3 regions of the Peribacillus sp. JNUCC41 genome follow, and region 1 is predicted to be linked to each of the others. Evidence: a T-box and tRNA genes for the amino acid it is inferred to sense, from the RefSeq annotation. Region 1 holds a T-box; the other regions hold tRNA genes.
What was found. The T-box of region 1 lies ahead of pheS (phenylalanine--tRNA ligase subunit alpha). A T-box ahead of a tRNA ligase gene usually reads a tRNA of that ligase, here a tRNA-Phe.
Positions count from the first base shown of each region.

Region 2: it encodes a tRNA-Phe, which carries the amino acid that the T-box ahead of pheS (phenylalanine--tRNA ligase subunit alpha) is inferred to sense. The anticodon was not compared.
Region 3: it encodes a tRNA-Phe, which carries the amino acid that the T-box ahead of pheS (phenylalanine--tRNA ligase subunit alpha) is inferred to sense. The anticodon was not compared.

Region 1 covers NZ_CP062163.1:237,840-241,080, reverse strand. Annotated here, with positions in the region: gene sspI (small acid-soluble spore protein SspI) at 1-12, opposite strand, end outside; gene JNUCC41_RS01170 (TrmH family RNA methyltransferase) at 135-893, shown strand; T-box leader at 938-1,180, shown strand; gene pheS (phenylalanine--tRNA ligase subunit alpha) at 1,239-2,279, shown strand; gene pheT (phenylalanine--tRNA ligase subunit beta) at 2,308-3,241, shown strand, end outside.
Region 2 covers NZ_CP062163.1:1,236,569-1,239,809, reverse strand. Annotated here, with positions in the region: rRNA gene rrf (5S ribosomal RNA) at 1-71, shown strand, start outside; tRNA gene JNUCC41_RS06205 (tRNA-Val) at 83-158, shown strand; tRNA gene JNUCC41_RS06200 (tRNA-Thr) at 169-244, shown strand; tRNA gene JNUCC41_RS06195 (tRNA-Lys) at 265-340, shown strand; tRNA gene JNUCC41_RS06190 (tRNA-Leu) at 349-430, shown strand; tRNA gene JNUCC41_RS06185 (tRNA-Gly) at 439-513, shown strand; tRNA gene JNUCC41_RS06180 (tRNA-Leu) at 526-614, shown strand; tRNA gene JNUCC41_RS06175 (tRNA-Arg) at 624-700, shown strand; tRNA gene JNUCC41_RS06170 (tRNA-Pro) at 712-788, shown strand; tRNA gene JNUCC41_RS06165 (tRNA-Ala) at 806-881, shown strand; tRNA gene JNUCC41_RS06160 (tRNA-Met) at 910-986, shown strand; tRNA gene JNUCC41_RS06155 (tRNA-Ile) at 997-1,073, shown strand; tRNA gene JNUCC41_RS06150 (tRNA-Ser) at 1,095-1,187, shown strand; tRNA gene JNUCC41_RS06145 (tRNA-Met) at 1,291-1,364, shown strand; tRNA gene JNUCC41_RS06140 (tRNA-Asp) at 1,371-1,446, shown strand; tRNA gene JNUCC41_RS06135 (tRNA-Phe) at 1,470-1,545, shown strand; tRNA gene JNUCC41_RS06130 (tRNA-His) at 1,563-1,638, shown strand; tRNA gene JNUCC41_RS06125 (tRNA-Gly) at 1,643-1,716, shown strand; tRNA gene JNUCC41_RS06120 (tRNA-Ile) at 1,722-1,798, shown strand; tRNA gene JNUCC41_RS06115 (tRNA-Asn) at 1,809-1,883, shown strand; tRNA gene JNUCC41_RS06110 (tRNA-Ser) at 1,885-1,975, shown strand; tRNA gene JNUCC41_RS06105 (tRNA-Glu) at 1,979-2,050, shown strand; gene JNUCC41_RS06100 (TraR/DksA C4-type zinc finger protein) at 2,094-2,843, opposite strand; gene JNUCC41_RS06095 (1,4-dihydroxy-2-naphthoate polyprenyltransferase) at 2,989-3,241, opposite strand, start outside.
Region 3 covers NZ_CP062163.1:2,638,216-2,641,456, forward strand. Annotated here, with positions in the region: rRNA gene JNUCC41_RS12820 (23S ribosomal RNA) at 1-830, shown strand, start outside; rRNA gene rrf (5S ribosomal RNA) at 949-1,064, shown strand; tRNA gene JNUCC41_RS12830 (tRNA-Asn) at 1,074-1,148, shown strand; tRNA gene JNUCC41_RS12835 (tRNA-Ser) at 1,154-1,245, shown strand; tRNA gene JNUCC41_RS12840 (tRNA-Glu) at 1,255-1,329, shown strand; tRNA gene JNUCC41_RS12845 (tRNA-Val) at 1,345-1,420, shown strand; tRNA gene JNUCC41_RS12850 (tRNA-Met) at 1,524-1,597, shown strand; tRNA gene JNUCC41_RS12855 (tRNA-Asp) at 1,603-1,678, shown strand; tRNA gene JNUCC41_RS12860 (tRNA-Phe) at 1,690-1,765, shown strand; tRNA gene JNUCC41_RS12865 (tRNA-Thr) at 1,773-1,848, shown strand; tRNA gene JNUCC41_RS12870 (tRNA-Tyr) at 1,865-1,948, shown strand; tRNA gene JNUCC41_RS12875 (tRNA-Trp) at 1,959-2,032, shown strand; tRNA gene JNUCC41_RS12880 (tRNA-His) at 2,050-2,125, shown strand; tRNA gene JNUCC41_RS12885 (tRNA-Gln) at 2,161-2,235, shown strand; tRNA gene JNUCC41_RS12890 (tRNA-Gly) at 2,239-2,313, shown strand; tRNA gene JNUCC41_RS12895 (tRNA-Cys) at 2,322-2,395, shown strand; tRNA gene JNUCC41_RS12900 (tRNA-Leu) at 2,404-2,484, shown strand; gene JNUCC41_RS12905 (hypothetical protein) at 2,789-3,079, opposite strand.

The DNA of each region.
Region 1 (3,241 bases):
GTTTAAATTCATAATTATTCCTCCTCTAACACATAATGACTGACATTCATAGCATTTCACAAACTCACATGCAATATGTATGTGAATTGCGTTATAATAGGAAAATCAGTGTGAAGTTAAAGGAGCGTTTACCCTTGAAATATATTGAATCCTTAAAAAACCCGCAAGTTAAGCAATGGAAAAAACTTTTGACGAAAAAAGAACGAGATAAAACAGGTAAATATTTAGTCGAGGGTTATCACCTAGTTGAAGAAGCCTTAAAAGAAGAAATCGTCCTGGAAGTGATCATCAATGAAGAAACTGAAATGCCTGCCCATTTTAAGGTGGAAGGCACAGAACTCATTTATGTGAAAAATGATATTATGAAGGCGATTTGTGATACCGAAGCTCCTCAAGGAATTGCTGCGGTTTGTGAACAGAAATCAACGAGCATGGCGTCCATCAATCCGGATAAATTATTGTTGATCGATGCCGTACAAGATCCGGGGAATATTGGAACGATGATCAGGACAGCGGATGCAGCTGGAATCGATGCGGTCATACTTGGCGAAGGGTGTGCTGACTTGTATAATCCCAAAGTGGTCCGTTCGACGCAAGGGAGCCTCTTCCATATGCCTGTCATTAAAGGGAACCTTTCCGAAATCATCGATGAGCTGAAGGAAAGCGGCACACCGGTATATGGCACGGCATTAGAAGGCGCATCGCCATTCGAAGAAGTGGAAAAGTCTTCACGATTTGCCCTTCTGGTCGGTAATGAAGGCCAAGGAGTATCGAAGGGATTACTGGAGAAAACGACTAAAAACCTTTATATTCCCATCTACGGAAAAAGCGAATCATTGAATGTGGGGATCGCTGCCGGGATTTTAATGTACTATTTACGAAAATCGATTTGAAACGGCCGAAGAATTATAATATAATAAAACAGAATTTTATAATGAAAACAACGATGACAAAGAGTAGTAGCTTAAGTTAACCATATCCAGGGAAAAAATGCCTTGACTGAAAGCATTTTTATGGCACTGCTTAAGGGAATTCACCTTTCGAGTTGGCATTGGGAAGACATGATGTCTGAAAAATGTTCCGGTGAAGAGCCGTTATTTTTTAATGAAGTGAGTGCAGAAGTTTTTTTGTTCGTGCACTAATAAGGGTGGTACCGCGATACATAAACCTCGTCCCTTTAGGGATTGGGGTTTTTTTGTGTTCATTTTTACAAAAGGAAAATAAAGGAGGAAGACATGATGCAGGAACGTTTACTAGAACTGCAGGAAGAAGCGTTGCAAAAAGTTGCCGCCGCTTCCGAATTAAAAGAACTGAATGAAGTCCGAGTTGCTTATTTAGGGAAAAAAGGGCCAATCACTGAGGTATTGCGCGGCATGGGTAAATTATCTGCCGAAGAACGCCCAAAAATTGGGGCACTGGCCAATGATGTAAGGGAAGCGATTGCAACAAAGATCGAGGAGAAACAAAAAGCACTTGAAACTGCGGCAGTCAATGCAAAGCTGGCAACTGAAACGATTGACGTCACACTTCCTGGACGTCCGGTTAACAAGGGGAATCTACATCCATTAACACGTGTCGTGGAAGAAATCGAAGACTTATTCATCGGTATGGGCTATACCGTTGCGGAAGGTCCTGAAGTCGAAAGCGACTACTACAACTTCGAGGCACTTAACTTGCCGAAAAGCCATCCGGCACGTGATATGCAGGATTCCTTCTACATAACGGACGAAATCCTGATGCGTACGCACACTTCACCTGTTCAAGCCAGAACGATGGAAAAACATAAAGGTCAAGGACCTGTTAAAATCATTTGCCCAGGAAAAGTATATCGCCGTGATAACGATGACGCTACACACTCCCATCAATTCCAGCAAATTGAGGGCTTGGTCATCGATGAGAACATCAGCATGAGCGACCTGAAAGGGACGCTTGATGTATTTGCGAAAAAAGTATTTGGGCAAGACCGTGAAATCCGACTTCGTCCAAGTTTCTTCCCATTTACGGAGCCTTCCGTCGAAGTGGATATTTCTTGTAAAATCTGTGGTGGTAAAGGCTGCAGCGTATGTAAACAAACAGGCTGGATCGAAGTGCTTGGCGGCGGGATCGTTCATCCGAACGTCCTTGAAATGGCTGGCTTCGATTCCAAGAAATACTCTGGATTCGCATTTGGAATCGGCGTGGAGCGGATTGCCATGTTGAAGTATGGTGTGGATGATATCCGTCATTTCTATACGAATGATGTTCGATTCTTAAAACAATTCAACCATCATGAAGCATAAATTTTTATTTTAAAAAGGAGGACCTACCATGTTTGTGTCATATAAATGGTTACAAGATTATGTTGACCTTTCAGGCATCAATGCGACGGAGCTAGCTGACAAAATCACGAAAAGCGGCATTGAGGTTGAAGGGGTGGAAAAGAAAAGTGAAGGGCTAAAAGGGGTCGTCATCGGGCATGTCATTGAACGTGAACAGCATCCAAATGCGGATAAATTGAATAAATGCCAAGTTGATATCGGGGCCGAAAATCCCGTTCAGATCATCTGTGGAGCACCGAATGTCGATAAAGGCCAAAAAGTCGCTGTCGCTACTGTTGGCGCAGTCCTTCCAGGTAATTTCAAAATTAAGAAAGCGAAACTTCGTGGAGAGGAATCGCACGGGATGATTTGCTCGCTTCAGGAATTGGGCTTCGAATCCAAGCTCGTTTCCAAGGATTATGCTACAGGTATCTTCGTCTTCCCTAATGATGTGGAAGTAGGTAAAGATGCATTGGAGGAACTTGGTTTAAGTGATGAAGTGCTGGAACTTGGGCTGACTCCGAACCGTTCAGATGCATTGAGCATGCTTGGTGTTGCATACGAAGTGGCAGCCATTTTAGGCCGGGAAGTGAAATGGCCGGTTGTCGAGAAAGAAGAGGCAGCTGAAAAAGCAACTGATTATATCAGTGTCAAAGTTGAAGCGAAAGAAGATAACCCGATATACATTGCTAAAATCATCAAGGATGTCAAGGTCGGACCTTCACCACTTTGGATGCAGACTAGGTTGATGTCTGCAGGTATCCGACCTCATAATAATGTGGTGGATATCACGAACTACATTTTACTTGAATACGGCCAACCGCTCCATGCCTTTGATTATGACCGCTTTGGTTCAAAGGAAATCGTCATCCGCAGAGCGAAGGATGCTGAAAAAATCGTAACATTGGATGAAGCGGAACGCACTTTGACACCTGACCATTTAG
Region 2 (3,241 bases), 1.0 Mb from region 1:
ACGGCAGTTAAGCTCTTCAGCGCCGATGGTAGTTGGGGGTTTCCCCCTGTGAGAGTAGGACGTCGCCAAGCAGGTTTCATATGGAGGATTAGCTCAGCTGGGAGAGCATCTGCCTTACAAGCAGAGGGTCGGCGGTTCGATCCCGTCATCCTCCACCATTTTACACCTGCCGGTGTAGCTCAACTGGTAGAGCAACTGACTTGTAATCAGTAGGTTGGGGGTTCAAGTCCTCTTGCCGGCACCATTTTAAAATAGTACAAGCACGAGCCATTAGCTCAGTTGGTAGAGCATCTGACTTTTAATCAGAGGGTCGAAGGTTCGAATCCTTCATGGCTCACCATTTTATATGCGGGTGTGGCGGAATTGGCAGACGCACCAGACTTAGGATCTGGCGCCGCAAGGCGTGGGGGTTCAAGTCCCTTCACCCGCATCTTTCATGCGGAAGTAGTTCAGTGGTAGAATACAACCTTGCCAAGGTTGGGGTCGCGGGTTCGAATCCCGTCTTCCGCTCCACTTTTCGTATGTGCCGGGGTGGCGGAACTGGCAGACGCACAGGACTTAAAATCCTGCGGTAGGTGACTACCGTACCGGTTCGATTCCGGTCCTCGGCACCATCATAATATGCGCCCGTAGCTCAATTGGATAGAGCATCTGACTACGAATCAGAAGGTTGTAGGTTCGACTCCCGCCGGGCGCACCATGTTTTTATTGCGGGAAGTAGCTCAGCTTGGTAGAGCACTTGGTTTGGGACCAAGGGGTCGCAGGTTCGAATCCTGTCTTCCCGACCACGTGATTTTTAATGAATGGGGCCTTAGCTCAGCTGGGAGAGCGCCTGCCTTGCACGCAGGAGGTCAGCGGTTCGATCCCGCTAGGCTCCACCATTTTTCAATCAGAAACTTATATTATATTGGCGGTGTAGCTCAGCTGGCTAGAGCGTACGGTTCATACCCGTGAGGTCGGGGGTTCGATCCCCTCCGCCGCTACCAATAAATATAAGGACCTTTAGCTCAGCTGGTTAGAGCAGACGGCTCATAACCGTCCGGTCGTAGGTTCGAGTCCTACAAGGTCCACCATATTCACTTTTTAAAAGCCATGGAGGTATACCCAAGTTCGGCTGAAGGGATCGGTCTTGAAAACCGACAGGGGAGTCAAATCCCGCGGGGGTTCGAATCCCTCTACCTCCTCCATTTTTTCAAAAAGCAGCAAGTTGTTTTGAAACACCCTTACATAAAGGATGCGGACGAAACGTTATACACGAAAACTTGATGCAAATCGTTTCATTATTACCGTCGCGGGGTGGAGCAGTCCGGTAGCTCGTCGGGCTCATAACCCGAAGGTCGCAGGTTCAAATCCTGTCCCCGCAATTATTAGGTCCCGTGGTGTAGCGGTTAACATGCCTGCCTGTCACGCAGGAGATCGCGGGTTCGATTCCCGTCGGGACCGCCATTTTTAAAATTCAATACATATGTGGCTCAGTAGCTCAGTCGGTAGAGCAAAGGACTGAAAATCCTTGTGTCGGCGGTTCGATTCCGTCCTGAGCCACCATATTCTGAAAAATTACGGCGATTGTGGCGAAGTGGTTAACGCACCTGATTGTGGTTCAGGCATTCGTGGGTTCGATTCCCATCAGTCGCCCCATTTCGCGGGTGTAGTTTAGTGGTAAAACCTCAGCCTTCCAAGCTGATGATGAGGGTTCGATTCCCTTCACCCGCTCCAAATATGGGCCTATAGCTCAGCTGGTTAGAGCGCACGCCTGATAAGCGTGAGGTCGATGGTTCGAGTCCATTTAGGCCCACCATATTTATTGTTCCGCAGTAGCTCAGTGGTAGAGCATTCGGCTGTTAACCGAACGGTCGTAGGTTCGAGTCCTACCTGCGGAGCCATGGGGAAGTACTCAAGAGGCTGAAGAGGCGCCCCTGCTAAGGGTGTAGGTCGCGCGAGCGGCGCGAGGGTTCAAATCCCTCCTTCTCCGCCAGTTGGCCCGTTGGTCAAGCGGTTAAGACACCGCCCTTTCACGGCGGTAACACGGGTTCGAATCCCGTACGGGTCATAACAAAAAGGGAAGCATACATGAATGTATGCTTCTTTTTTTTTCATTTCTTTTCATTGATATAACTATCTTTTTGTTTATAGGGAATGTCTCCAAGATTGGATTCTATATTTTCTTCCTCCAGTGTATCTTCATATACCTTTTGGTTTTTGTTCGGTATGTTCACTCTATTTTTTCCTTCGATATCATTTGCGGCATAACCTTCATAGTCTTCAGGAAACCCGTTCGTTTCATCCTCGGTTTTATATAGATCATTATAATTGTCATGATCGCCTGTGTAATCGGATGGTGTTTCGGATGTACCGAATTTGGCAACTTCACCAAAGCTATCTTCTTTATCCACCATTTCGACTCCATGACGATTTTCAAAATGATCACCCATGGATGGGATTAGTATATCCTCTTCCGCAGGCCGGTCTTGTGAAATTGACCGTTCTGGAGCATGCTCGACACAGTAGAGGGTGCTTGGGATCGCTTCAAGCCTCTCGATGGGGATTTCCCTATTGCAGGTTTTACAATGGCCATACGAGCCTTCTTCCATGGCTTTCAAAGCTTCATCGATTTTCTCCATTTCGGATTGTGCATGCTCATCGAGTGCTTGATTCCGTTCCATCTCGAATAATTCGGTACCAAGATCAGCAGGATGATTATCATAGGATGATAATTCCCCTACGGATTCGGTCTGGCTTTTATCCAGAACGGATTGTTCATCATTTTGAATTCTATTAATTAGCTCATTTTTTTCTTGAAGCAGTTCTTTTTTGAATTTTTGCGTTTGTTGTTTCGTTGCCATATCGGATTCACTCCTTCTAAAGTCTAAATCTCATTTATATTGGTAAGATGGTTGTATTATCTATTACCCGAATCGGAGTATAGGAAAACAATAAGGAACGGATTATAGAAAAAAGGACTGAGCGAATGAGCTCAGTCCCAGGAGATTATATAAGATAGCTGATGAATAATCCAATGGCCATGAGTAAGCCAAAGAAGGTGTTCGTTTGGGCCGTGGCTTTCATTGCTGGCACCATCGTGATCGGCTGCGTTTTACCTACGAAGCCTTTGATTGCGGCCAGGGCTTTCGGGATGCTTAGGAAGGCAAGGAGGATCCACACCGTTACGCTTCCGGTAAGGACTAGCCCAACTAGCCATAGATAAGAGAATGCGAACATGATTGCCATGAATGTCAGGGCG
Region 3 (3,241 bases), 2.4 Mb from region 1:
GGAGCTTTACTGCAGCCTGATATTGAATTTTGGTACAGCTTGTACAGGATAGGTAGGAGCCTGAGAAGCCGGAGCGCTAGCTTCGGTGGAGGCGTTGGTGGGATACTACCCTGGCTGTATTGAAATTCTAACCCGCGCCCCTTATCGGGGTGGGAGACAGTGTCAGGTGGGCAGTTTGACTGGGGCGGTCGCCTCCTAAAGAGTAACGGAGGCGCCCAAAGGTTCCCTCAGAATGGTTGGAAATCATTCGTAGAGTGTAAAGGCACAAGGGAGCTTGACTGCGAGACCTACAAGTCGAGCAGGGACGAAAGTCGGGCTTAGTGATCCGGTGGTTCCGCATGGAAGGGCCATCGCTCAACGGATAAAAGCTACCCCGGGGATAACAGGCTTATCTCCCCAAGAGTCCACATCGACGGGGAGGTTTGGCACCTCGATGTCGGCTCATCGCATCCTGGGGCTGTAGTCGGTCCCAAGGGTTGGGCTGTTCGCCCATTAAAGCGGTACGCGAGCTGGGTTCAGAACGTCGTGAGACAGTTCGGTCCCTATCCGTCGCGGGCGCAGGAAATTTGAGAGGAGCTGTCCTTAGTACGAGAGGACCGGGATGGACGCACCGCTGGTGTACCAGTTGTCTTGCCAAAGGCATAGCTGGGTAGCTACGTGCGGACGGGATAAGTGCTGAAAGCATCTAAGCATGAAGCCCCCCTCAAGATGAGATTTCCCATGGCGTAAGCTAGTAAGATCCCTGAAAGATGATCAGGTTGATAGGTCAGAGGTGGAAGCGTGGCGACATGTGGAGCTGACTGATACTAATAGATCGAGGACTTAACCAACGCTTTAAAAAAATGAAATACCTTCTTATTATCTAGTTTTGAAGGAATGAAAATTTCTTCTTGCATTTTCTCAAAAAGACGTTATAATAATATATGTCTTGAAAAAATGTTAACATTGTTTGGTGACGATAGCGAAGAGGTCACACCCGTTCCCATTCCGAACACGGCAGTTAAGCTCTTCAGCGCCGATGGTAGTTGGGGGTTTCCCCCTGTGAGAGTAGGACGTCGCCAAGCTTATATTGTTCCGCAGTAGCTCAGTGGTAGAGCATTCGGCTGTTAACCGAACGGTCGTAGGTTCGAGTCCTACCTGCGGAGCCATTATTGGAGAGCTGTCCGAGTGGCCGAAGGAGCACGATTGGAAATCGTGTAGACGGGTAACCCTGTCTCAAGGGTTCAAATCCCTTGCTCTCCGCCATTTATACCTGGCCCGTTGGTCAAGCGGTTAAGACACCGCCCTTTCACGGCGGTAACACGGGTTCGAATCCCGTACGGGTCACCATTTAGACAACATATTGGAGGATTAGCTCAGCTGGGAGAGCATCTGCCTTACAAGCAGAGGGTCGGCGGTTCGATCCCGTCATCCTCCACCATTATTCAATAAGATCAGGTTGTTTCTCTATAAAGGATTGATCATTCATCCCCTTGAAACGCTCAACACGAAAACTTGATTCATAATAGTAACATTAATACCGTCGCGGGGTGGAGCAGTCCGGTAGCTCGTCGGGCTCATAACCCGAAGGTCGCAGGTTCAAATCCTGTCCCCGCAATCTATGGTCCCGTGGTGTAGCGGTTAACATGCCTGCCTGTCACGCAGGAGATCGCGGGTTCGATTCCCGTCGGGACCGCCATTTTATTGTTTGGCTCAGTAGCTCAGTCGGTAGAGCAAAGGACTGAAAATCCTTGTGTCGGCGGTTCGATTCCGTCCTGAGCCACCATAGTAGTGCCGGTGTAGCTCAACTGGTAGAGCAACTGACTTGTAATCAGTAGGTTGGGGGTTCAAGTCCTCTTGCCGGCACCATGTTTCATCCATATGCGGAGGGGTAGCGAAGTGGCTAAACGCGGCGGACTGTAAATCCGCTCCTTCGGGTTCGGCAGTTCGAATCTGCCCCCCTCCACCATCTTTCTTACAGGGGTATAGTTTAAAGGTAGAACAGAGGTCTCCAAAACCTCCAGTGTGGGTTCGATTCCTACTACCCCTGCCAATTTCAATCCTATAATGGCGATTGTGGCGAAGTGGTTAACGCACCTGATTGTGGTTCAGGCATTCGTGGGTTCGATTCCCATCAGTCGCCCCATTTAATAAAACATGGTATAATGATTACAACGTTAATGGGCTATAGCCAAGCGGTAAGGCAACGGATTTTGATTCCGTCATGCGAAGGTTCGATCCCTTCTAGCCCAGCCATATGCGAAAGTAGTTCAGTGGTAGAATACAACCTTGCCAAGGTTGGGGTCGCGGGTTCGAATCCCGTCTTTCGCTCCAAAAACGTTGGCGGCATAGCCAAGCGGTAAGGCAGAGGTCTGCAAAACCTTTACCACCGGTTCGATTCCGGTTGCCGCCTCCAACATACATGCCGGTGTGGCGGAATTGGCAGACGCGCACGACTCAAAATCGTGTTCCTCTGGAGTGCCGGTTCGACCCCGGCCACCGGTATCACGAATAGCGAAGAATCGCTATTACAAAAAGCTTCACACTTAATTGTGTGAAGCTTTTTTGTGTTTATGGCGCACTATAACATATGTACAAATAATGTGCGGGATTATTGTGCATTGATTTTTCATCACTCAAGAATGGAGGCGATACATGAATTTAGGTGCCACAGATATTGTGGGGAGTGATAAGAAATATTTAAAAATTATTTGATCAGCAATAGTATAGAGTACGTTTGTTCTAATGATGAAAATAAAAAACGAATGGAAAGAGCATTAACTCTCCCATTCGTTCCAAAACAATAAATTTAGATTTCAATATTGATTGCATTTAGCTCCGCTTCCGTATAGCCAGAAGAGGATAGTGCGATTTCAATTTCTTCGGCAGCCTTATAATCAAATAATTTAAATTTAGACATTAAAGCGAAAGCATTTTGATTTTCAATTGCCAGGGCAACAGCTTCCACGTCTTGCAGTAGCTTCAGGTCTTCAATGTAGAATTGAGCGGTTCTCATCGCTAAATACTCATTCATTGTAGTCGAATTGTAGAAAAGATTTGTTAAAGTGGTGATTGCGTTAGGAACGAAAATCTTATTCATACTTACCCCTCCAATATTCTTAATATTCTGTCATTAATTCATTTCTAGTATGAGTCACGATAAAAATGTTGTCAATCTTTATCTTATGAGCATTTTAACTCACCAAATGAAAGTAAATCCGTACCAAATTGATAAAACGAAAACAGGCTATTACAAAGGCAA